DNA from 4 places in the Pseudomonas sp. LBUM1653 genome. Region 3 is predicted to be linked to each of the others. Evidence: predicted binding sites of a transcription regulator. Region 3 holds the regulator's gene; each other region holds the start of a gene.

The links. Region 3 encodes sigma-54, which starts transcription at its own class of promoters, with help from an activator protein. Its sites were predicted from a motif close to ANTGGCATNNANNTTGCTNT; they were not measured.
Region 1: a site for sigma-54 is predicted at 2,603-2,622, ahead of ACA054_RS23795 (CmpA/NrtA family ABC transporter substrate-binding protein). Genes of this name have one in related genera too.
Region 2: a site for sigma-54 is predicted at 3,120-3,139, ahead of glnK (P-II family nitrogen regulator). Genes of this name have one in related genera too.
Region 4: a site for sigma-54 is predicted at 1,769-1,788, ahead of flgB (flagellar basal body rod protein FlgB). Genes of this name have one in related genera too.

Annotation. Positions count from the first base shown of each region.
Region 1 covers NZ_CP166803.1:5,304,612-5,309,940, forward strand. The annotation lists gene rlmKL (bifunctional 23S rRNA (guanine(2069)-N(7))-methyltransferase RlmK/23S rRNA (guanine(2445)-N(2))-methyltransferase RlmL) at 1-533, opposite strand, end outside; gene rmf (ribosome modulation factor) at 1,062-1,277, shown strand; gene ACA054_RS23790 (quinone-dependent dihydroorotate dehydrogenase) at 1,491-2,510, opposite strand; gene ACA054_RS23795 (CmpA/NrtA family ABC transporter substrate-binding protein) at 2,740-3,951, shown strand; gene ACA054_RS23800 (ANTAR domain-containing response regulator) at 3,967-4,542, shown strand; gene ACA054_RS23805 (nitrate/nitrite transporter) at 4,832-5,329, shown strand, end outside.
Region 2 covers NZ_CP166803.1:6,871,407-6,876,735, reverse strand. The annotation lists gene ACA054_RS31220 (YifB family Mg chelatase-like AAA ATPase) at 1-454, opposite strand, end outside; gene ACA054_RS31215 (hypothetical protein) at 632-802, opposite strand; gene ACA054_RS31210 (GNAT family N-acetyltransferase) at 839-1,372, opposite strand; partial or broken gene ACA054_RS31205 (HigA family addiction module antitoxin) at 1,565-1,827, shown strand; partial or broken gene ACA054_RS31200 (BRO-N domain-containing protein) at 1,839-2,282, opposite strand; gene ACA054_RS31195 (accessory factor UbiK family protein) at 2,665-2,925, opposite strand; gene glnK (P-II family nitrogen regulator) at 3,348-3,686, shown strand; gene ACA054_RS31185 (ammonium transporter) at 3,722-5,059, shown strand; gene ACA054_RS31180 (secondary thiamine-phosphate synthase enzyme YjbQ) at 5,275-5,329, shown strand, end outside.
Region 3 covers NZ_CP166803.1:953,413-958,741, forward strand. The annotation lists gene ptsN (PTS IIA-like nitrogen regulatory protein PtsN) at 1-391, opposite strand, end outside; gene hpf (ribosome hibernation-promoting factor, HPF/YfiA family) at 404-712, opposite strand; gene ACA054_RS04215 (RNA polymerase factor sigma-54) at 788-2,281, opposite strand; gene lptB (LPS export ABC transporter ATP-binding protein) at 2,466-3,191, opposite strand; gene lptA (lipopolysaccharide transport periplasmic protein LptA) at 3,191-3,739, opposite strand; gene lptC (LPS export ABC transporter periplasmic protein LptC) at 3,726-4,298, opposite strand; gene ACA054_RS04235 (KdsC family phosphatase) at 4,307-4,831, opposite strand; gene ACA054_RS04240 (KpsF/GutQ family sugar-phosphate isomerase) at 4,831-5,329, opposite strand, start outside.
Region 4 covers NZ_CP166803.1:5,681,011-5,686,339, forward strand. The annotation lists gene flgE (flagellar hook protein FlgE) at 1-101, opposite strand, end outside; gene flgD (flagellar hook assembly protein FlgD) at 134-856, opposite strand; gene flgC (flagellar basal body rod protein FlgC) at 872-1,315, opposite strand; gene flgB (flagellar basal body rod protein FlgB) at 1,319-1,726, opposite strand; gene cheR (protein-glutamate O-methyltransferase CheR) at 2,068-2,895, opposite strand; gene ACA054_RS25620 (chemotaxis protein CheV) at 2,942-3,874, opposite strand; gene flgA (flagellar basal body P-ring formation chaperone FlgA) at 3,956-4,717, shown strand; gene flgM (flagellar biosynthesis anti-sigma factor FlgM) at 4,885-5,211, shown strand; gene ACA054_RS25635 (flagella synthesis protein FlgN) at 5,260-5,329, shown strand, end outside.

The sequences.
Region 1 (5,329 bases), 2.7 Mb from region 3:
TCCTTCAGCGGCGCCGCGCCTTGCTGCAGGCGATAGCCGCGCTGGTGCAGGCTATGGCCGGACAGATCGAGCGAGAGGATCGCTTCACCGCGATCCAGGCGCAGATGGATGCGCAGGTCCGGGTTGAGCTTGTCGATGGACGGACGGTCACCCTGCGGGGTGCGCAGTTTGTCGACGATGGCGTCCTTGACCTTCAAGGCGCCGAAGTGGGTGTTGTCGATGCCCGAGCCGTGACCGCTGAATTCGACGGCCAGGGTGCCGTCATTGAGCATGTGGTCTTGCCACTCGATGTCCAGCACACCGTGGTAGAGGTCTTCGGCGTCTTTCATCGGGAAACGCTTGAGCACCAGCAGCACCCGGTTGGCCAGGCGCGACCACAGGCACAGGCGATAAGCGGTTTCCATGGTAGCCATGCCACGCACGGCAGAAGTGTGCTCACGTGCTTCCTCAAGGCCAAGCCCGACGGCTTCCTCGATGAGCAGGCCTTCAAGGCCTTTAGGGCAAGTGAGGAAGAGTTCGAAACGATCGGACATGAGGATTCGGAGCCTTTGCTGAGTGGACCGGCAACGCATTGCCGGCCCGGTTTTCAATCAGGCGCTTTTCTCGAAGAGCGCCCGCGTGGCACGAAGGTGTGCCGTTCCACCCTTGCTGCCCGGGTTAAATGAGCTTAGATGCAAGGACAGATAAAAAAGTTGATGCAACAAAATGACATAAGTCGACCCTTCGTCGAATAGTCCGTCCTGGCAACGGGAGGCATTCTCAGCAAGGGATGAACCTGATCATCTAACGCAGGGCCGATCATACCGGGGTTTGATCAATAAATTCGCCACAAACATCATGTTACTTAGTGCCATAGCACATTAACGGTTACGTCCTTATGACAAAACGATCATTCCCTCGATGTGACGCATTGGTTAGAACTCAATACAGGTTGGCGGCGCAATGACGCCAACACCTTGGCTCGTCACGCCGGCAACGAGCCCCCAACGGCAGAGTTTTTCTGCCAGACCTCGATTGAGGTCGACGCGATACATACAGTCAACAAGTGAGGGCAACACCCTATGAGAAGACTTAAGCGTGATCCGTTGGAAAGAGCATTTTTGCGCGGATATCAATATGGCGTTGGTGGCAAATCCCGTGAGCTTTGCCCATTTACTCTACCGTCGGTACGCCAAGCCTGGATTAACGGCTGGCGCGAAGGACGCGGCGACAATTGGGACGGTATGACCGGCACTGCGGGAATCCACAGACTCAACGAACTTCACGCCGTCGGCTAACACAGGGCACACACTCCGACACACAATCTGATTATGTAGCGAATTAACCACGCACGTCCCATCCGGACGGCGGGCTACGGCCCAAGGGCTCCTTTGAAGGGGCCCTTTTTTATGCCTACTGTATGGCCAGACACGATCCCTGTAGGAGCACGGCTTGCCGGCGATGGCGTCCTTGAGACCGCTATCGCCGGCAAGCCGTGCTCCTACAAGGGATCAGCGCAAGGCTGCTATGGCGTCTACGGACTCACGGATGAGCGCCGGGCCCTTGTAGATGAAGCCCGAGTAGATCTGCACCAGGCTCGCGCCCGCGCTGATTTTCTCCGCCGCGTGCCGGCCTTCGGTGATGCCGCCCGCCGCGATGATCGGCAAGCGACCGCCCAGTTCCGAGGCCAGCACCTTCACGGTGTTCGTGCTCTTGTCACGCACCGGCGCGCCGGACAGACCGCCTGCCTCGTCACCATGCTCCATGCCTTCGACACCCACGCGGCTCAAGGTGGTGTTGGTGGCGATGACAGCGTCCATTCCGGTTTCGATCAACGCCTGCGCGACCTGCGCGGTTTCTTCGTCGGTCATGTCCGGCGCGATCTTGATCGCCAGCGGCACGTGTCTGCCGTGACGCAGCGCCAGTTCTGCTCGACGCGTGGCGAGGTCGGCCAGCAGCTGCTTGAGCGAGTCACCGAATTGCAGGCTGCGCAGGCCCGGGGTATTGGGCGAGCTGACGTTGACCGTCACATAGCTGGCGTGGGCGTAGACCTTGTCCAGGCAGATCAGGTAGTCGTCCACCGCGCGTTCGACCGGGGTGTCGAAGTTCTTGCCGATATTGATGCCCAGCACGCCCTTGTACTTGGCGGCCGCCACGCGGGCCAGCAGGTGATCGACGCCAAGGTTGTTGAACCCCATGCGGTTGATGATCGCCTCGGCCTCCGGCAGACGGAACAACCGGGGTTTCGGATTGCCCGGTTGCGCACGCGGGGTAATGGTGCCGATTTCGACAAAACCAAAACCCAGTTGCGCAAAGCCGTCGATGGCGGCGCCGTTCTTGTCCAGGCCGGCGGCCAGGCCCACCGGGTTCGGGAAGTCCAGGCCCATGACATTCACCGGCAGTTTTGCCGGGGCCTTGCACAGCAAACCGTTGAGCCCCAGACGTCCGCCCGCGCCGATCAGGTCCAAGGACAGATCGTGGGAGGTTTCCGGGGAAAGTTTGAACAACAGCTGACGGGCCAGGGTGTACATGGGCGGGTTTGACTCGATTGGCGGCGAAATGAGGCGGCGATTATACCCGCGCATCGGGGTCGCAAGCGAGGCGCGCGGCAAAATCAGCGGGCGATGGCATATGCCTTGCACCAGCATAGGCATCAGCACGCAGGCCAAAGGCGGAATGCGTGCCAGGACAATGGCGTCGTCAGCCGGCCCTGCTTATACGGGGTCAGGGACGACGTTTTTTTTGGAAGGTGCGAAATCGATGAACGAACCCTCAACCGGCCCCTTGGCCTGGGTCAATGGCAGCGATGCCCCGGAAAAGACCGAAATCAACCTCGGCTTCATGGCACTGAGCGACTGCGCTTCGGTGGTGGTCGCCGCCACCCAGGGCTTCGCCCAGCCCTACGGACTGACCTTGAACCTAAAGCGCCAGTCGTCCTGGGCCAACCTGCGGGACAAACTGGTCAGCGGCGAACTCGACGCTGCCCACAGCCTGTACGGCTTGATCTACGCCGTGCACCTGGGCATCGGCGGTGTGGCTCCCACCGACATGGCGGTGCTCATGGGCCTGAACCAGAACGGCCAGAGCATCAATCTCTCCCACGGCTTGCAGGCCGTCGGCGTGACCAGTCCTGAAGCACTGGACCGTCACGTGCACCAAACTCGCCCAAAACTGACCTTCGCCCAGACCTTTCCCACCGGCACCCATGCCATGTGGTTGTACTACTGGCTGGCGAGCCAGGGCATTCATCCGCTGCACGACGTCGACAGCGTTGTGGTGCCGCCACCGCAAATGGTGGCGCACCTGCAAGCCGGGCGTATCGACGGCTTTTGCGTCGGCGAGCCCTGGGCCGACAGCGCGGTGAAGCAAGACCTCGGTTTTACCCTGGCCACGTCCCAGGCCATCTGGCCCGATCACCCGGAAAAAGTCCTCGGCTGTACGCGCGCCTTCGTCGAGCAATACCCCAACACCGCCCGTGCGCTGGTGATGGCGATCCTCGAAGCCAGCCGCTTCATCGACGACAGCAGCGAGAATCGCCGCAGTACCGCGCAATTGCTCAGCGCACCGCAGTACCTCGATGCGCCGCTGTCGTGCATCGAACCGCGGCTGCTGGGTGAATACGCCGACGGCCTTGGTAACGAATGGCAAGACCCGCACCCGCTGCGCTTCCATGGGCAAGGGGCGGTCAACCTGCCCTACCTGTCCGATGGCATGTGGTTCATGACCCAGTTTCGTCGCTGGGGCCTGTTGCGCGACGACCCCGATTACCTCGCCGTAGCCCGTCAGGTGCAACAACTAGACTTATACCGTGAGGCCGCCTGCGCCGTCGGTGTCGCCGCCCCCGGCAATGAGATGCGCAGCAGCCAGTTGATCGACGGCATGGTCTGGGATGGTTCGGACCCGGCCGGTTATGCCCGCAGCTTCAAGCTGCACGCCATGAGCGACAGCTCGCCACTTCTCGCCAGCCGCTGACAGGAGACTGCAGACATGTTGCGTATCCTGCTGATCAACGACACCGCGAAAAAAGTCGGCCGCTTGAAGGCAGCCCTGACCGAGGCCGGTTTCGAGGTCATCGACGAATCCGGGCTGACCATCGACCTGCCCGAACGCGTCGAAACGGTGCGCCCGGACGTAATCCTGATCGATACCGAGTCACCAAGCCGCGATGTCATGGAGCAAGTGGTACTGGTCAGCCGCGACCAGCCACGGCCGATCGTGATGTTTACCGACGAACACGACCCCGATGTGATGCGTCAGGCGATCAAGTCCGGGGTGAGTGCCTACATCGTTGAGGGCATTCACGCACAGCGCCTGCAACCGATTCTCGACGTGGCCATGGCGCGCTTCGAGAGCGACCAGGCCCTGCGCGCCCAACTGCACGCCCGTGACCAGCAATTGGCCGAGCGCAAGCGCATCGAGCTGGCCAAGGGGCTGCTGATGAAGATGAAGGACTGCAACGAAGAAGAGGCCTACACCCTGATGCGTCGCCAGGCGATGAGCCGCCAGCAGAAGCTGATCCAGGTGGCGGAGCAGATTATTGCCATGAGTGAATTGTTGGGCTGAGGTTTTTGGTGCCTTTGCAGGCCTCTTCGCGAGCAGGTCGAATCGTCGCACCGTCGCTCCCACAATTGAAATGCATTCCCCCTGTGGGAGCGAGCCTGCTCGCGAATGGCCGCGACTCGGTCCCGACTGTTGGCACAAATCTGGCTAGGTAATCCCTACAGGTAACCAACGGCGGTTGCCCCACCTACGACAAAGACGTCGCTCACCTCGTTTGCCCCATGGCGAATCAGGTGGCGGCGTTTTTTTTGTTTTGGCTCCCGTTCGAGACTCCTATCAGCTGAGGTGCGCGATGAATTCAAGCTTCTGGAAATCCGGCCATACCCCGACACTGTTCGCGGCCTTCCTCTATTTCGACCTGAGTTTCATGGTGTGGTACCTGCTCGGCCCGCTGGCCGTACAGATCGCCGGCGACCTGCACCTGACCACCCAACAACGCGGCCTGGTGGTGGCCACGCCGATTCTGGCCGGGGCGGTACTGCGCTTTGCGATGGGGATGCTGGCTGATCGCCTGTCACCCAAGACCGCCGGCCTGATCGGCCAAGTGATCGTCATCTGTGCGTTGTTCGGTGCCTGGAAACTCGGTATCCACAGCTACGAGCAAGCCTTGCTGCTGGGACTGTTCCTCGGCATGGCCGGCGCCTCCTTCGCCGTCGCCCTGCCCCTGGCATCGCAGTGGTATCCACCTCAGCACCAGGGCAAAGCCATGGGCATCGCCGGGGCCGGCAACTCCGGCACCGTGCTCGCGGCGCTGATTGCACCGGTCCTGGCCGGCGCCTTTGGTTGGAGC
Region 2 (5,329 bases), 1.1 Mb from region 3:
AGCCAGACGCCAGGCACGCTTCCTCGGCATTGGCGCGCGGCACCACCAACGAGCGCCCGGCCTTGCGCGCCGCCAATGCCGCCGGCAGTACGCCGCGTACGGCCCGGACCGCGCCTGACAGCGCCAACTCCCCCAGGCACTCCACATCATCGAGCGTCAACGTCGGCACCTGCACGCTGGCCGAGAGAATCCCCAGCGCAATCGCCAGATCGAAGCGCCCGCCATCCTTGGGCAAATCCGCCGGCGCCAGGTTCAGCGTGATGCGCCGTGGCGGAAACTGCAGCCCCGAATTGATGATCGCGCTACGCACCCGGTCCTTGCTTTCCTTCACCGCCGCCTCGGGCAGGCCGACCATGGTCAGCGATGGCAAACCATTGGCCAGATGGACTTCAACAGTGACGGCGGGGGCATCCACGCCAACCTGGGCGCGGCTGTGGACGATGGAGAGGGACATGGTCGTTCCTTGAGGTGACGGAGGCCGCTTCCTGCGGGTTTTTCAAGGGTAGTCAGGAGATGAGGATTTCGCGTGGTGACAGATAGGACGAATTTTCGCAGGATGTTGCGAGTCATCATGGAGCGTGCTGGCAGACAAAAAGACCGCCTTTCAGAGGCGGTTCTTTGGTAGGCAGGTTCAGGCTCTTTTGCCGGCAAGCAGGCCCGGAGGTTCAAGGTCTTTGCCGTGAATGGCAGCGACATCGAGGAATCGTTGTTGATTGGCTGAGATATTGCCAGCCAGCCGAAGCGCTTCAGCATGATATTGAACGATGAGTAACAGCTTGGCTTTTCGCTTTTTGTGAATCATGGACACCTCCTGTGCCTGGGAGTGAGATCGATACTATTAATCGTCCAGGTAAATGACAAGTCGATTGGTCGGGTCGAAGCTGAATCCGAGTTTCTGGTAATAGGGGACGACATTTGGGTCAGGATCCTGAATCTCTATTTCATTGCACCCCAGCATTCGTGCATAGGTATCTGTAGCCAGCAGCGCCATCGGGGCGATCAAGCCACGAAGAGGATGAGACCTGTCTGGGTGGCCCTGCAAAAGAACGATCTTTATGCAAATAGTGCTTTTACGCGGAGTGGCATAACACAGGCCGCATAGTTTCTCTTCGTACCAGATGGCCAAATCCAGTCCCTTGGCATCTTTGCACTTCCAATCCGGCACGTTTTCCCACGGGTAGAGTGCGGCTTCTATCCACGGGTGACAGGCAGCTATCGCAGCGGGAGTTATTGGGTCGAACCTAACGGCCTCGGTGTTGAGTTTCCTAGTCCGAGATTTACAGTCTTCGATGAAAATTTTACATGCGAGCATTCGTGCATTTGATTTGTAAGTCTGGTTTCGAAGTTCGGTGCCTTTTCCTTTTCTTCTCATTGCTAGCGTCTATCGAATAACAAGGCGAAAAGCGTAAAGAAAAGGGTGGGGACTGATAAATCAGGCGGGAGAGCTGCGTTTTGTAGGACCGTGCCGAGATAGTTGAAGGACGTCGGTGAAAGAGTGTGGCAGGTCTTGCTGGCTGAAGGTTGCTGGTTATGATCTCGTTGAATTCAGACGTAGGTAACGTGAATGAACAGGAATGGAATGCGCCCGATTCATCCTGGTGAAATTCTTAGCGAGGAGTTTTTGAAGCCGCTGGGCATTTCAACCTCAGCGTTGGCCAGCTGGCTGAACGAGCCTGAGGCTGAAGTAAGCGAGGTTGTTAGTCAGCAGAGCGGTGTTGGTGCTGGTCTGGCGAAGAAGCTATCCATCCACCTGACACCACACCCGAGCTCTGGCTGAATCTGCAATCGACCTATGATTTGCGTTTAGCCCAGATCGAGCGTGGTTGAACGTTAAGTATTCAAAGCAACTGCAAGACTCGTGAAGCCCGCTTCCACCACGGGGTCGCCGGACGTCTTGTCCGCTCCCGCTCCGTCACCATCTACGGCACATCCTGCAACCGAATCCACGGCTGGTTGTTCCAATGCAGCAAGCTCAATGAAATTTCTGGCCAGTTGAGCAGGCTCAGTTGCGGGCGTACGGTTGTGGCGGGGTGTTGGGCATCTCGCAGGGCGGGGACGACTTCGTGGGTGAGCCATTCACGTAACGCTCGGTATTCGTGGCAGTAGTGGTAGACAAGGAGGGCGTAGACACCGGATTCGCTGACCAGCAGGGTGTTTTCGATGTTGCCGTAGACAAGCATTTTTACGGCTTGGTGTTGGTCGGGATCGAGTTTTCGGAGTTGGCGGTCATTGAGGTAGATGCGTAGTAATCGGCCCAGGTCGCGGGCGCTGAACCAAGGACGTCACCAAACGAAAAAGGGTGGCAGCTATGCGCGGGTTGGCGAACCGGTGCATCCGGAAAAAACCGGCAGACCCGAAGGTCTCCCACACAGAGCCGCCATAATTCGAGATGGAGAGAGCTCCTCCGGTTCGAATGTGGTCGCGGTGCGTCGGATGCTATCCAGGTCGCCAAACCCAGTGCTGAACATTCAGCTGGGGGTGAGCTTAGGAACCGGAGCATCGCGGCGCAATCAGACGGCGGATGAGAACTTTGTAGGACGTTGCCGGGATTTTTGCGGGGCTGAAGATCAAAAGATCGCAACCTGCGGCAGCTCCTACAGGTGAAGCTGAAGGTCGTGCCGACCTTCAATCGCGGGCAAGCCCCCTCCCACAGGGACCGCGGTGTTATTCGGTTGGTGGGTTCAGCTTCGCTTCCATCTCCGCCACTTTCGCTTCGAGGCTTTCGAGGCGGGCGCGGGTACGCGCCAACACAACCATCTGGCTATCGAACTCTTCCCGGCTAACCAGATCCAGCTTGCTGAACCCGCTTTGCAACAGCGCCTTGAACTGGCTTTCGATTTCGCTTTTCGGCAGCGGAGTGTCGCCGCTGAAGAGGCGGGAGGCGGTGCCTGTCAGGGCGTCTAGGAAGTCTTTGGGCGCGAGCATGGGGGAATGTCCTGGTAGCAATGGCAGGCAGTGTATCACGCAGTGTCTATAGTCAATTCCGCGGGCAAGGGATGCACGCTTTTCGCGCATGCGGACGGACGGCATCGCACCGTTATTGTGCGTAACGCGTTGGGTGTTGTTGTGAAGTGGTCGCGATCTGTTGGCAAAGGCTTGAAATCAAAGTGTTTTGTGGAGATGGCAAGCTTTCTGCTTAGATGCTGATGACCCATGCACTGATGCAGTCGCTGTGACGAATGCAGTGCGCCAGGCGAAACGCGGGGGAGTGTTTCGCAAGGAGCGGTTAGCTGGCGTCGGATGGGCAGGTAAGGCCGACGATGCGTTACAAAGCCAGGCACTGCGCTTAGACTTGAGACGGGTTTGTTTTCCTGGGGCAAGTCCACCAAATTCGGGAGAGAGTTTTCATGAAGCTAGTCACTGCCATCATCAAGCCGTTCAAGTTGGACGACGTGCGCGAGTCGTTGTCCGAGATCGGCGTGCAGGGCATTACCGTTACTGAAGTCAAAGGCTTCGGTCGGCAGAAGGGTCACACCGAGCTGTATCGCGGCGCGGAGTACGTGGTCGATTTCCTGCCAAAGGTGAAGATTGATGTCGCCATTGACGACAAGGATCTCGACCGGGTTATCGAGGCGATAACCAAGGCGGCCAACACCGGCAAGATCGGGGACGGCAAGATCTTCGTGGTCAATCTGGAACAGGCGATTCGCATCCGTACCGGCGAAACCGATACCGACGCAATCTAAGCCGCCACAAACCCAACGCCCCAGGAGAAAACAAAATGACTCTGCGTAAATTCGCAGGGCTAGGAGCCCTGTTGTCCTTCGTAATGCCCTGCCTGGCCATGGCGGCAGACGAAGTGGCGGCCCCAGTCCTCAACTCCGGCGACACCGCCTGGATGTTGACCTCGACAGCCCTCGTGCTGTTCATGACCATTCCCGGCCTCGCGCTGTTCTACGGCGGCATGGTTCGCTCCAAAAACATTCTTTCCGTGATGATGCAGTGCTTCGCCATTACCGGTCTGATCAGCGTCCTGTGGGTCATTTATGGCTACAGCATCGCGTTCGACACCACGGGCATGGAGCAGGGCGTCGTCAACTTCAACTCGTTCTTCGGTGGCATGGGCAAGGCCTTCCTCGCCGGTGTCACGCCATCCAGCCTGACCGGCCCGGCAGCTCTGTTCCCTGAGGCGGTGTTCATCACCTTCCAGATGACGTTCGCGATCATCACCCCGGCGCTGATCGTCGGTGCCTTCGCCGAGCGCATGAAGTTCTCCGCGATGCTGATCTTCATGGGCATCTGGTTCACCCTGGTGTATGCACCGATTGCGCATATGGTCTGGTCCGGCAACGGCGGCCTGATGTGGGACTGGGGTGTTCTGGACTTCGCCGGTGGCACCGTGGTGCACATCAATGCCGGTGTGGCCGGTCTGATTGCCTGCCTGGTGTTGGGCAAGCGTAAAGGCTTCCCGACCACCCCGATGGCGCCGCACAACCTCGGTTACACGCTGATGGGCGCGGCCATGCTGTGGGTCGGCTGGTTCGGTTTCAACGCCGGTTCCGCTGCGGCGGCCAATGGCACTGCCGGTATGGCGATGCTGGTTACGCAAATCGCTACCGCTGCCGCTGCCCTGGGCTGGATGTTTGCCGAGTGGGTCACCCACGGCAAGCCAAGCGCACTGGGTATTGCTTCGGGTGTCGTGGCTGGTCTGGTTGCGATCACTCCTGCCGCTGGCACCGTGGGCCCGATGGGTGCCCTGGTGATCGGTCTGGCAGCGGGCGTGGTGTGCTTCTTCTGCGCTACCACCCTGAAACGCAAACTCGGCTATGACGACTCCCTGGACGCCTTCGGCGTGCACGGTATCGGCGGTATTCTCGGCGCGATCCTTACCGGTGTGTTCGCTGCACCGGCCCTGGGTGGTTTCGGCACTGTCACCGATATCGGTGCACAGGTCTGGATTCAGCTCAAGGGCGTGGGTTTCACGGTGATCTACACCGCGATCGTCACCTACATCATCCTCAAGGTCCTGGACGCCGTCATGGGCCTGCGTATCACCGAAGAAGAAGAAGCGGTCGGTATCGATCTGGCGCTTCACAACGAACGCGGCTACAACTTGTAAGCACGCGCATGAAAAAACTTGCCCGGCTTGCCGGGCATTTTTTTGTCCGAAATTTGACATTGAAGGTCGAGCTGAAAGGTTTTTTCCTACAGGTTTTACGATGTTTGCGTCGAGTGTATTTGTACGGTCGAAGGCTTACAGGAATGAAGGATGATCAGGGCCTTTGTTTTTTCCCAGAGCGCGCTAGAATGCGCCCCGGACGTGCGGAGAACTGTATGTGGCAACAGACTCTGATAACCCTTCGGGCGAGGCCCCGGGGCTTTCATCTGG
Region 3 (5,329 bases):
GCACTTCCTTGCGGTCGAGCATGCTGGCGATCTGGCGTAACAGCTCCAGGTGCGCATCGGTAGCGGCTTCCGGGACCAGCAGAACGAACAGCAGGTCAACCGGGGCACCGTCGATGGCGTCGAAATCGATGGGTGCATCAAGGTGCATCAGGGCGCTGATGGGCGAGGTGCAACCCTTCAGGCGGCAGTGAGGAATGGCGATGCCGTTGCCAAAACCGGTTGAGCCGAGTTTTTCACGGGCAATAAGAGCCTCGAAGACATCTTGCATCTCCAGATCCGGCACTTCTTTGTGGATAAGGTTGGCAATTTGCTCGAGGGCTTTCTTTTTACTGCCGCCCGGCACGTTCACCAGGGAACGGCCGGGGGTCAGGATGCTTTCAAGTCGGATCATGGGTTGGGAGTGTTAACGACCCGTAGCGCCCTGGAGGAGGCTCTGGGTCTTTTCCTTATGCTTTTTGAGTTGTTTATCCAGCTTGTCGGTAAGGGCGTCGATTGCCGCGTACATATCGGTATGTTCCGCGTTGGCGACCACTTCATTGCCGGGAATATGCAGCGTGGCTTCGATTTTCTGCTTCAGCTTTTCGACCGTCATCGTGACCTGCACGTTGGTGATCTTGTCGAAATGTCGCTCCAGTCGTTCGAGTTTTTCGCCGATGTAGGAGCGAAGAGGTTCGGTCACTTCCAGTTGGTGTCCACTGATGTTGACTTGCATACAGCTTCTCCTTCGTTGCCAGTGCATAAAGCGGCAGATCCAGATGATCTGCCACTGGAACGCTGTGGCGTGGCCCTACATCAACCGCTTGCGTTCGCTCGAAGGCGCGATCCCCAGGGATTCGCGGTACTTGGCGACGGTGCGGCGAGCCACCTGAATGCCTTGTGCCTCCAGTAAACCAGCGATCTTGCTGTCACTCAACGGCTTTTTCTGATTTTCCGCGGCAACCAGTTTTTTGATGATCGCGCGAATCGCCGTGGACGAGCATTCTCCGCCCTCGGAGGTGCTGACGTGGCTGGAGAAAAAGTATTTCAATTCATAGATGCCCCGAGGGGTATGCATGAATTTCTGCGTGGTCACCCGTGAAATCGTCGACTCGTGCATGCCGACCGCTTCGGCGATGTCATGCAGCACCAATGGTTTCATGGCTTCGTCGCCGTACTCCAGGAAGCCGCGCTGATGCTCGACGATCTGTGTGGCCACTTTCATCAGGGTTTCGTTGCGGCTTTGCAGGCTTTTGATGAACCAGCGGGCTTCCTGCAGCTGATTGCGCATGAAGGTGTTGTCGGCGCTGGTGTCGGCACGGCGAACGAAGCCTGCATACTGGGCGTTGACCCGCAGGCGAGGCACCGACTCCTGGTTGAGCTCCACCAGCCAGCGCTCGTTGTCCTTGCGCACGATCACGTCCGGAACCACGTATTCGGCTTCGGTCGACTCGATTTGCGAGCCCGGGCGCGGGTTGAGGCTCTGGACCAGTTCGATCACCTGGCGCAGTTCATCTTCCTTGAGCTTCATGCGGCGCATCAGCTGGCTGTAGTCGCGGCTGCCGAGCAAGTCGATGTAGTCAGTGACCAGGCGCTTGGCTTCGGCCAGCCAAGGCGTCTTGGCGGGTAGCTGGCGCAATTGCAGCAGCAGGCATTCGCCCAGGTTGCGCGCTCCGATGCCGGCGGGTTCGAATTGCTGGATGCGGTGCAGGACGGCTTCGATTTCGTCCAGTTCGATGTCCAGTTCCGGATCGAAGGCTTCGAGGATTTCCTCCAGCGTCTCGTCCAGATAACCCTGGTTGTTGATGCAGTCGATCAGGGTCACGGCGATCAGGCGATCGGTGTCGGACATCGGTGCCAGGTTCAATTGCCACAGCAGGTGGCTTTGCAGGCTCTCGCCGGCCGATGTGCGGGTGGTGAAGTCCCACTCGTCGTCATCGTTGCTCGGCAGGCTGCTGGCGCTGGTCTGGTAGACGTCTTCCCAGGCGGTGTCGACAGGCAGTTCGTTGGGAATGCGCTCGTTCCAGTCGCCTTCCTCGATGTTATCGACCGTCGGGGCGCTTTCCTGGTAGGAGGGTTCCTGGATTTCGGTGTTGGGTTTGTGTTCGGCGTTGTCGGCCAGAGGGTCGGAATTGTCGAAGTCGTCGCCTTCTTCCTGGCGCTCGAGCATCGGATTGGACTCCAGGGCCTCCTGGATTTCCTGTTGCAGGTCCAGGGTCGACAATTGGAGCAGGCGGATGGCCTGTTGCAGCTGCGGTGTCATCGTCAGCTGCTGGCCCATTCTCAAGACTAGCGATGGTTTCATGGCAGGGGCTTAACACCTTATTCGCCGGCGCACATGCGCCATCCACTACAGGGCGCCGGAGCGCCAAACATAAGCAAATTATATGCCCGAAACCGCGGCGTTTGCCTAGAGCGCTGTAACAATAAAAAAAGGTTGATTTTTTATTGCGGCAAGCGTTTGGGCGACCCGCCGGACACCTCGACGCTTACAGACGGAATTCATGCCCCAGGTACACTTCCTTCACCAGGTCGTTGGCCAGGATGGTTTCAGCGTCGCCTTCGGCGATCAGTTGGCCATCGTTGACAATGTAGGCGGTTTCGCAGATATCCAGGGTTTCGCGGACGTTGTGGTCGGTGATCAGCACGCCGATGCCCTTGGCCTTGAGGTGGTGGATGATCTGCTTGATGTCGCCCACCGAGATCGGGTCCACGCCGGCGAAAGGTTCGTCGAGCAGGATGAATTTCGGGTTGGTGGCCAGTGCCCGGGCGATTTCCACCCGGCGGCGTTCGCCACCGGACAGGCTCATGCCGAGGTTGTCGCGGATGTGGCTGATGTGGAACTCCTGCAGCAGGCTTTCCAGTTCCTTTCGGCGACCGGCCTTGTCGAGTTCCTTGCGGGTCTCGAGGATGGCCATGATGTTGTCGGCCACCGACAGTTTGCGGAAGATCGACGCTTCTTGCGGCAGATAACCGATGCCCGCCTTGGCGCGACCGTGCATCGGCTGGTGGCTGACGTCGAGGTCATCGATCAGCACGCGGCCCTGATCGGCCTGTACCAGGCCGACGATCATGTAGAAGCAGGTGGTCTTGCCGGCGCCGTTAGGGCCGAGCAGGCCGACGATCTGGCCGCTGTCGATGGACAGGCTGACGTCACGCACGACCTGGCGGCTCTTGTAGCTCTTGGCCAAGTGCTGGGCTTTCAGAGTTGCCATTACGGGGCCTTTTGCTCTTCGGTTTTCTTTTTCGGCTGGATCACCATGTCGATGCGCGGACGCGACTCGGTCACCTTGCTGCCCGTGGCGCGACCGGCGCTGGCCAGCTTCTTCTCGGTGTCGTAGACGATTTTTTCGCCCTGGGTGACGTTGTTGTCCTTATCGATGACTTTGGCCTTATCGATCAGTACTACGCGGTTTTGCGGAGCGAGGTACTGGATGGTCACGCCCCAGCCCTGAACAGGCTTGGTGTCGCCAGCCGTCTGCAGTTGCTCGAAGTAGGCCAGGTTGCCCACCGAAGTCACCACGTCGATGTCGCCGTTTGGGGCGCGGGTCATGGTCACCTTGTTGCCGGTGACCTTCATCGAACCCTGGGTGATGATGACGTCGCCGGTGTAAGTGGCGATGCCTTGCTTGTCGTCCAGTTGGGCGTCGTCGGCCTGAATGCGGATTGGCTGCTGCTGATCGTCCGGCAGAGCCCAGGCGCTCACGCTTCCCAGTGCTGCGCCCAGACTGAGCAAAATAGGGAGGGTTTTAACGAGCCTCATACTGTCCTCTTACGTTCGATAGCAGGTGTATCCTGCTTTCTTTCAAATACGCCTTCATTCCCTTGCCAGTCGATACACCGCCAGCGCCGTCGATTCTAACGTCTTGCTCGGTCTGCGCATATTGCTGCTGCGGGAACACGGTCATGCGAGTAGTGGTGATCAGCGTCCTGCGGTTTTTCTCGTCGAAACGGGTAATGCGCACCGAATCGATCAGTTCGACCTGGGTGCCGTCGGGGTTGACTTCGCCTTTTTCGCTCTGGACGTGCCACGGGAACTCGGTGCCCCGGAACATGTTCAGGTCGGGGTTGGTCAGCAGCGTCACTTCGGTGGCTTTCAGGTGCTCGACCTTGTCCGACGTCATCTCGTATTGCAGTCTGCCATCCGGCAGGTACTGCACGCTGTGGGCGTTGGTGGCGTAATAGTCGATTGCGCTCTCATCGACCCGCACTACCGGCTTGTCGAGGAAGCGTTCCGGGCTGATGTTCCAATAGCCGACCGCAGCGAAAATCGCCGTGATGCTACCGAACACCAGAATGTTGCGAATCTTTTTACTTAGCATGATCTGGCTCACAGGTACGCGGCGTTGGCCTCATCGAGGCGGCCTTGGGCGCGCAGGATCAATTCGCAAAATTCACGGGCGGCACCTTCGCCACCGCGGGCTTGGGTGATGCCGTGAGCGTGCTCGCGCACGAAACTGGCGGCGTTGGCCACTGCCATGCCCAGACCAACACGGCGGATCACCGGCAGGTCCGGCAAATCGTCACCGAGGTAGGCGACCTGCTCATAGCTTAGGCCGAGTTGGCCAAGAAGCTCGTCGAGCACCACCAGTTTGTCTTCGCGACCTTGATACAGGTGGGGAATGCCGAGGTTTTTCGCTCGTCGCTCGACCACAGGGGTTTTGCGGCCGCTGATGATCGCGGTCTGCACGCCGGCCGCCATCAGCATCTTGATGCCCTGGCCGTCGAGGGTGTTGAACGTCTTGAACTCGCTACCGTCTTCGAGGAAGTACAGGCGCCCGTCGGTCAGGACGCCGTCGACATCGAACACTGCGAGTTTGATCTGTTGGCCGCGTTGCAGCAGGTCCGTGCTCATTACATTACTCCCGCACGCAGCAAGTCGTGCATGTTCAGGGCACCGACCGGGCGATCTTCGCTGTCGACCACGACCAGCGCGTTGATTTTGTGATCTTCCATTATTTTCAGGGCCTCGGCGGCGAGCATTTCGGCACGGGCGGTCTTGCCATGGGCCGTCATGACCTGATCGATAATGGCGTTGTGGATGTCGATGCTGCGGTCCAGCGTGCGACGCAAGTCACCGTCGGTGAATATCCCGGCCAGCTTGCCGTCGGCCTCGAGTACGACGGTCATGCCCAGGCCTTTGCGGGTCATTTCCATCAATGCATCCTTGAGCAGGGTGCCACGCTGTACTTGCGGCAGCTCCTGTCCGGCGTGCATGACGTTTTCCACTTTCAATAGCAGGCGTCGGCCCAGCGCACCGCCCGGGTGGGAAAAGGCGAAATCCTCGGCGGTAAAACCGCGGGCTTCCAGCAACGCAACGGCCAGGGCATCGCCCATGACCAGCGCGGCGGTC
Region 4 (5,329 bases), 2.3 Mb from region 3:
GATTTAAAGCCGGTGGTTGCAACGTTGGCGATGTTGTTACCGGTGACGTCCAATTGTTTGTTGGCGGCATAGAGACCGCTAAGGCCGATGTTGAAAGACATATTCCACTCCTTTTGTGCCGCGTTAGTCGGCTCTATATACCAATGGTTTGCACTTTGGACAGGGCGACACTGCCGAGCCCGGCCAGGTTGAGCATCAACTCACCGCCGGTCTGGCTGATGGTCACGCTGTTGACCGTTGCCGGCAGGTTGGTGACCAGTGCCACGCCCTTGTCATCGATGGTGGTGTTCGCCGCAAAGGTATAAGTACCCGAATCAACGACCTTGCCGGCATCGTCCTTGCCATCCCAGGTGAAGCTGCTGGTGCCGGCCTGCTGATCGTCCAGCTTGATGGTGCGGACAGTCTTGCCATCCTTGTCGGTGATTTTCACCGACACTTCAGCCACCGACTGCGGTATGACCACCGAACCGGTCATGCCCTTCGTGGTGTCGACCACGGACTTGTCGCCCGGCGCGATGACGGAACGCCCGACCAGTGCCGAAGCCTGCAACGCCTGGGACGAGTTGTAGTTGCCGGCGATGCCGGACACGGTACTGTTGAGCGTGGTGATGCCTTCCAGGCTGCTGAACTGCGCCAGCTGCGCCACGAACTCGCCGTTGCCCTGAGGCTCCAGCGGGTTCTGGTTTTTCAGCTGGGTCACCAGCAATTGCAGGAACGCATCCTTGCCCAGGGCCTTTTTGCCCGTGGCACTACCGGCTGCCGATGCCAGGCTATCGGAGTTGGTATTGGTCTTGATCGAAGAGTTGGCCAGGATGTCGTTGAGGCTCAGGCCACTGGTGGTATCGGTAACACTCATCTGAGTCGCCCCTTATCACTGACCGAGGGTCAGGACCTTCTGCATCATGGTCTTGGCGGTATTCATCATTTCGGCGTTGGTCTGGAACGAACGGCTCGCGGAAATCATGTCAGCCATTTCTTCCACCACGTTGACGTTCGGGTAGTAGACATAGCCCTTGGCATCGGCGGCCGGATGGTTCGGCTCGTAGCGTGCTTCAAGGTTGCTTTGGTCTTCGACTACGCCCAGTACCTGCACGCCTTGACCGGCCGCGTCCTGATTCTGGAACAGAGAATCGCTGCCACCGCCTTGGCCGCCCTGGAACATGGTGGCGAACACCGGGTGACGCGCACGGTAGGTCTGGTCGATGCTCGACGAGACAGTCTCGGCGTTGGCAATGTTCGAGGCCACGGTGTTCAAGCGCGTGGTCTGGGCACTCATGCCGCTACCGGCAATGTTGAAAACACTGGATAGAGACATGACTTACTCTCCGCGCAGGGCTGACACCAGCCCTTTGAATTTACTGTTGAGCAGGGTGAAGCTGGCCTGGAAGTTGACGGAGTTTTCCGCGTAGTTCGACTGTTCCAGCTGGGCGTCCACGGTGTTCTGGTCGATCGACGGTTGCATCGGCGTGCGGTACATCAGCGACTCGTCGCCATTGCCTAGACCCTGGGCTTCGATATGACGGCTGTTGGTCATGTTCAGGGCGAAGGTGCCGTTTTTGGCTTTATCGTTCTGCGCCTCGAGCACTTTCGAGAACTCCAGGTCCCGAGCCTTGTAGTTCGGGGTGTCGGCGTTGGCAATGTTGTTGGCCAGGACTTCGGCACGCTGAGCGCGGAAGCCCAATGCCTTTTCGTGAATACCGAGCGCTTTATCGAAGCTGATGCTCATGTCGGGAAACCTTCGGCTGACCTGATTTTTCGTACGATGGACATAGCAAGCGTCATGCCAATTCAAAAAAGCCCATAAACCGGGGCTTTGCGAGCACAGGTCCAGGCGGCAACGACAGAAAAGCGGCAACCGGTTTCCGCTGGATGCCGCTTTTCTGCCGCTTAGTCGACGCAACACGTTCCCTGTAGGAGCTGCCGGAGGCTGCGATCTTTTGATCTGGATCTTTAACAAAACAAAATCAAAAGATCGCAGCCTGCGGCAGCTCCTACGTGATGCAAAAGCGGCGGTCATAAAAAAGGGAGTCCTTGAGGACTCCCGTTTTTATGACCGCCGCTTTTGCATCACTTCGCCTGGTAAATAATCCCCGGGCTGCACTGGACCATCTGGTAATGATCCGGCAATCCGTTCAGCGCTTCGGACGCACCGAGGAACAGATAACCTCCCGGCTTCAACGTGCTGTGAATGCGCAACAGGATGTCCTTCTTCACTTCGGCGGAGAAGTAGATCAGCACGTTGCGACAGAACACGATGTCGAACTTGCCAAGGCTCGCGTAGCTGTCCAGCAGGTTGAACGAGCGAAACTCGACCCGGCTCTTGATCGGTGCCTTGATCGCCCAGCGCCCCGGCCCCTTAGGGTCGAAATAACGCTGCAGCCGCTCGGGGGACAGGCCGCGACCGATGGCCAGGCTGTCGTACTCGCCGGTCTTGCAGTTGTTCAGCATGGTACCGGAAAGGTCGGTGGCCACAATCTGCACGCCCATCCTCAACTGCCCGGCATTGAATCGCTCGAACTCGTCGATGGACATCGACAGCGAATACGGTTCCTGGCCCGACGAACACGCCGCCGACCAGATCCGCAGACGCTGGCCGGGACTGGCCTTGATCGCTTCGGGCAGCACCTTGTTCTTCAACACTTCAAACGGATAGGTATCACGAAACCATAGGGTTTCGTTGGTCGTCATCGCATCCACGACCATCTCGCGCAACCCGCTGCGCGGCTGGCTCTGAATGCGCTGGACCAGCTCACCCAGGGACTTGATGCCTTGCTGCTCCATCAGTTTGTTGAGACGGCTGGAGACCAGATACTGCTTGTTTTCACCGAGCAAAATGCCACAGGCTTTTTCCAGGAACACCCGGAACTGTTCGAAATCCAAATTACCCGTAGACAATGCTGCCGCCTCTAAAATCGTGTTGACTGCCGGGGGCCGAACGCCCCTAGCTGATGTCTGCTGCTTTGATCCGGTCGACTACCCGGGATGCCAGGTCATCAGGACGGAATTTGGCCAGGAAGTCATCGGCACCGACCTTCCTCACCATCGCCTGATTGAACACACCCGACAACGAAGTATGCAGGATGATATGAAGCTTTTGCATGCGAGGGTCGTTGCGGATCTCGGCCGTGAGGGTGTATCCGTCCATTTCCGGCATCTCGATGTCGGAAATCATCATCAGGAACTCCTCCTCCGGCTTCTTGCCCTCGTCGACCAGTTTGCGCAGGTAATCCAGCGCTTGCCGACCGTCGTTCAACGCCACCACTTCAACACCGACCGTTTGCAGGCAACGGGTGACCTGCTTGCGCGCCACCGACGAGTCATCGACCGTCAACACGCGCAAGGAGAGCGCCTTGTGCTGGGTCTCGACATCCACCACGCCGGCGGAAATCGCTTCCGGGGTCGGTGCCACTTCCGCCAGCACCTTCTCGACGTCGATGATTTCCACTAACTGGTTGTCGACCCGAGTCACCGCCGTCAGGTAATGATCACGCCCCGTGCCCTTGGGTGGTGGATGAATCTCCTCCCAGTTCATGTTGACGATGCGTTCCACCGAGCGCACCAGGAAGCCCTGGGTCTTGGTGTTGTACTCCGTGATGATCACGAAGGGGTTGTTCTTGTCCTTCAAGCCACCGGAACCGGTCGCCATCGCCAGATCAAGGATCGGAATGGTCGCCCCCCGGATATTCGCCACACCACACACGACAGGACTGGACTTGGGCATCAACGTCAGTTTGGGGCATTGCAGCACCTCCCGCACCTTGAACACGTTGATCCCATACAGCTGCTGGCCGTCGAGACGGAACAACAGCAACTCAAGGCGATTCTGCCCCACCAGTTGCGTGCGCTGGTTTACCGAATCCATTACACCAGCCATGCCTGACTCCTACGCCAACGCTAAGTGTTGTTGCGACGCGCCTTCATCACTAAACGGCACGGCGCTTGCTTTTTAACTGTTATGAACACAGAACCGACATTATTCCGACGCCTGACCACTCCGTGCCGCCACTGGCTCGGGGTGTTGTCGGCTGTTTGCCTGTTCAACGCTGGCAGCCCTGCCCTTGCTGACGCGGTTACCTTGCCTGACATGCTTATCGGCGTCACCCAGGGCTTTCTTGAATTCACCGTAGAGGACTATTTGGCGACCAGTCAAACCCAAGGTCGCTACGAAATCCAGGTGAACCCGCTCGATCCGCGCTTGCGCATGCCGATGTGCGACAAGGAATTGACAGCCACCTTGGAGAGTCCGGCCAAGCCGTTGGGTCGCGTAACGGTCAAGGTTCGCTGCGAGGGAACATCCCCCTGGACAGTCTTCGTACCCGCTCAAGTACGCCTGTTTCGCGAGGTCGTCACCACCACCCGGCCACTGCGTCGCGCCGGTATTGTCGAACCGCAGGACGTCATGCTTCGTGAGCGCGATATCAGCCTGCTCAACCAGGGTTATCTGACGGCCGTGGACCAGGCCATCGGGCAACGACTTACCCGACCAATGGTCAATGATCAGGTCATCAGCCTGGTGCACATCGAACAGGCGCAAGTCATAAGCAAGGGCGACCAGGTGGTGATTACCGCCCGCAGTGGTACGCTCAGCGTGCGAATGCCCGGCGAGGCATTGGCCAGTGGTGGCCTGAGCGAACAGATTCGAGTCAAGAACCTCAATTCCAAACGGGTCATCAAGGCGCAGGTCATCGCGCCGGGCCAGGTGGAAGTGTCCATGTAGAGCTTGTTGCGGGTGAAGATGTGGCGCCGACCTCGGCGGTTCCCTAAACTGTGTGCCAGGCACGGCAAGCGCTGGCGCGCGCAAGCTCATTTGATAAATGAGCCTAAAGTTTTTCAGGGAATGGCCGAAAACATGGCAAGCGTCCAAATTCCCAGAGGTTTTTTACCATGGTCATCGATTTCAGCCGTTTGAACAGCTCCCCGTCACCCACGGGCAGTACACGTACCAGCGCCGCCAGGGAAACTGCCGAAACCGGCAAGCCTGCCGAGCCCACCCCCTCGGCCGAACAGGCCAGTACCGTCAAAAGCGGGGAATCGGTACATCTGAGCAATGAGGCGCAACAGTTGCAGAAGATCACCGATACGCTGCGCGATCAGCCTGCCGTCGACAAATCCCGCGTGGCCGAGTTGAAAGCAGCCATCGCCGATGGCAGCTATAAAGTCGACAGCAACCGTGTAGCCAGCAAATTGCTCAACTTCGAAGCCCAGCGCTAGGCCTCGGCCCGCGCCAGGCTTTTGGACGCTTAAACCCCAAGGCCAGCCATGCACGACACTAATTTACTGCAACTGATCACCGACGACCTTGCTCCAGCGCAACGCTTGCTGGAGTTAC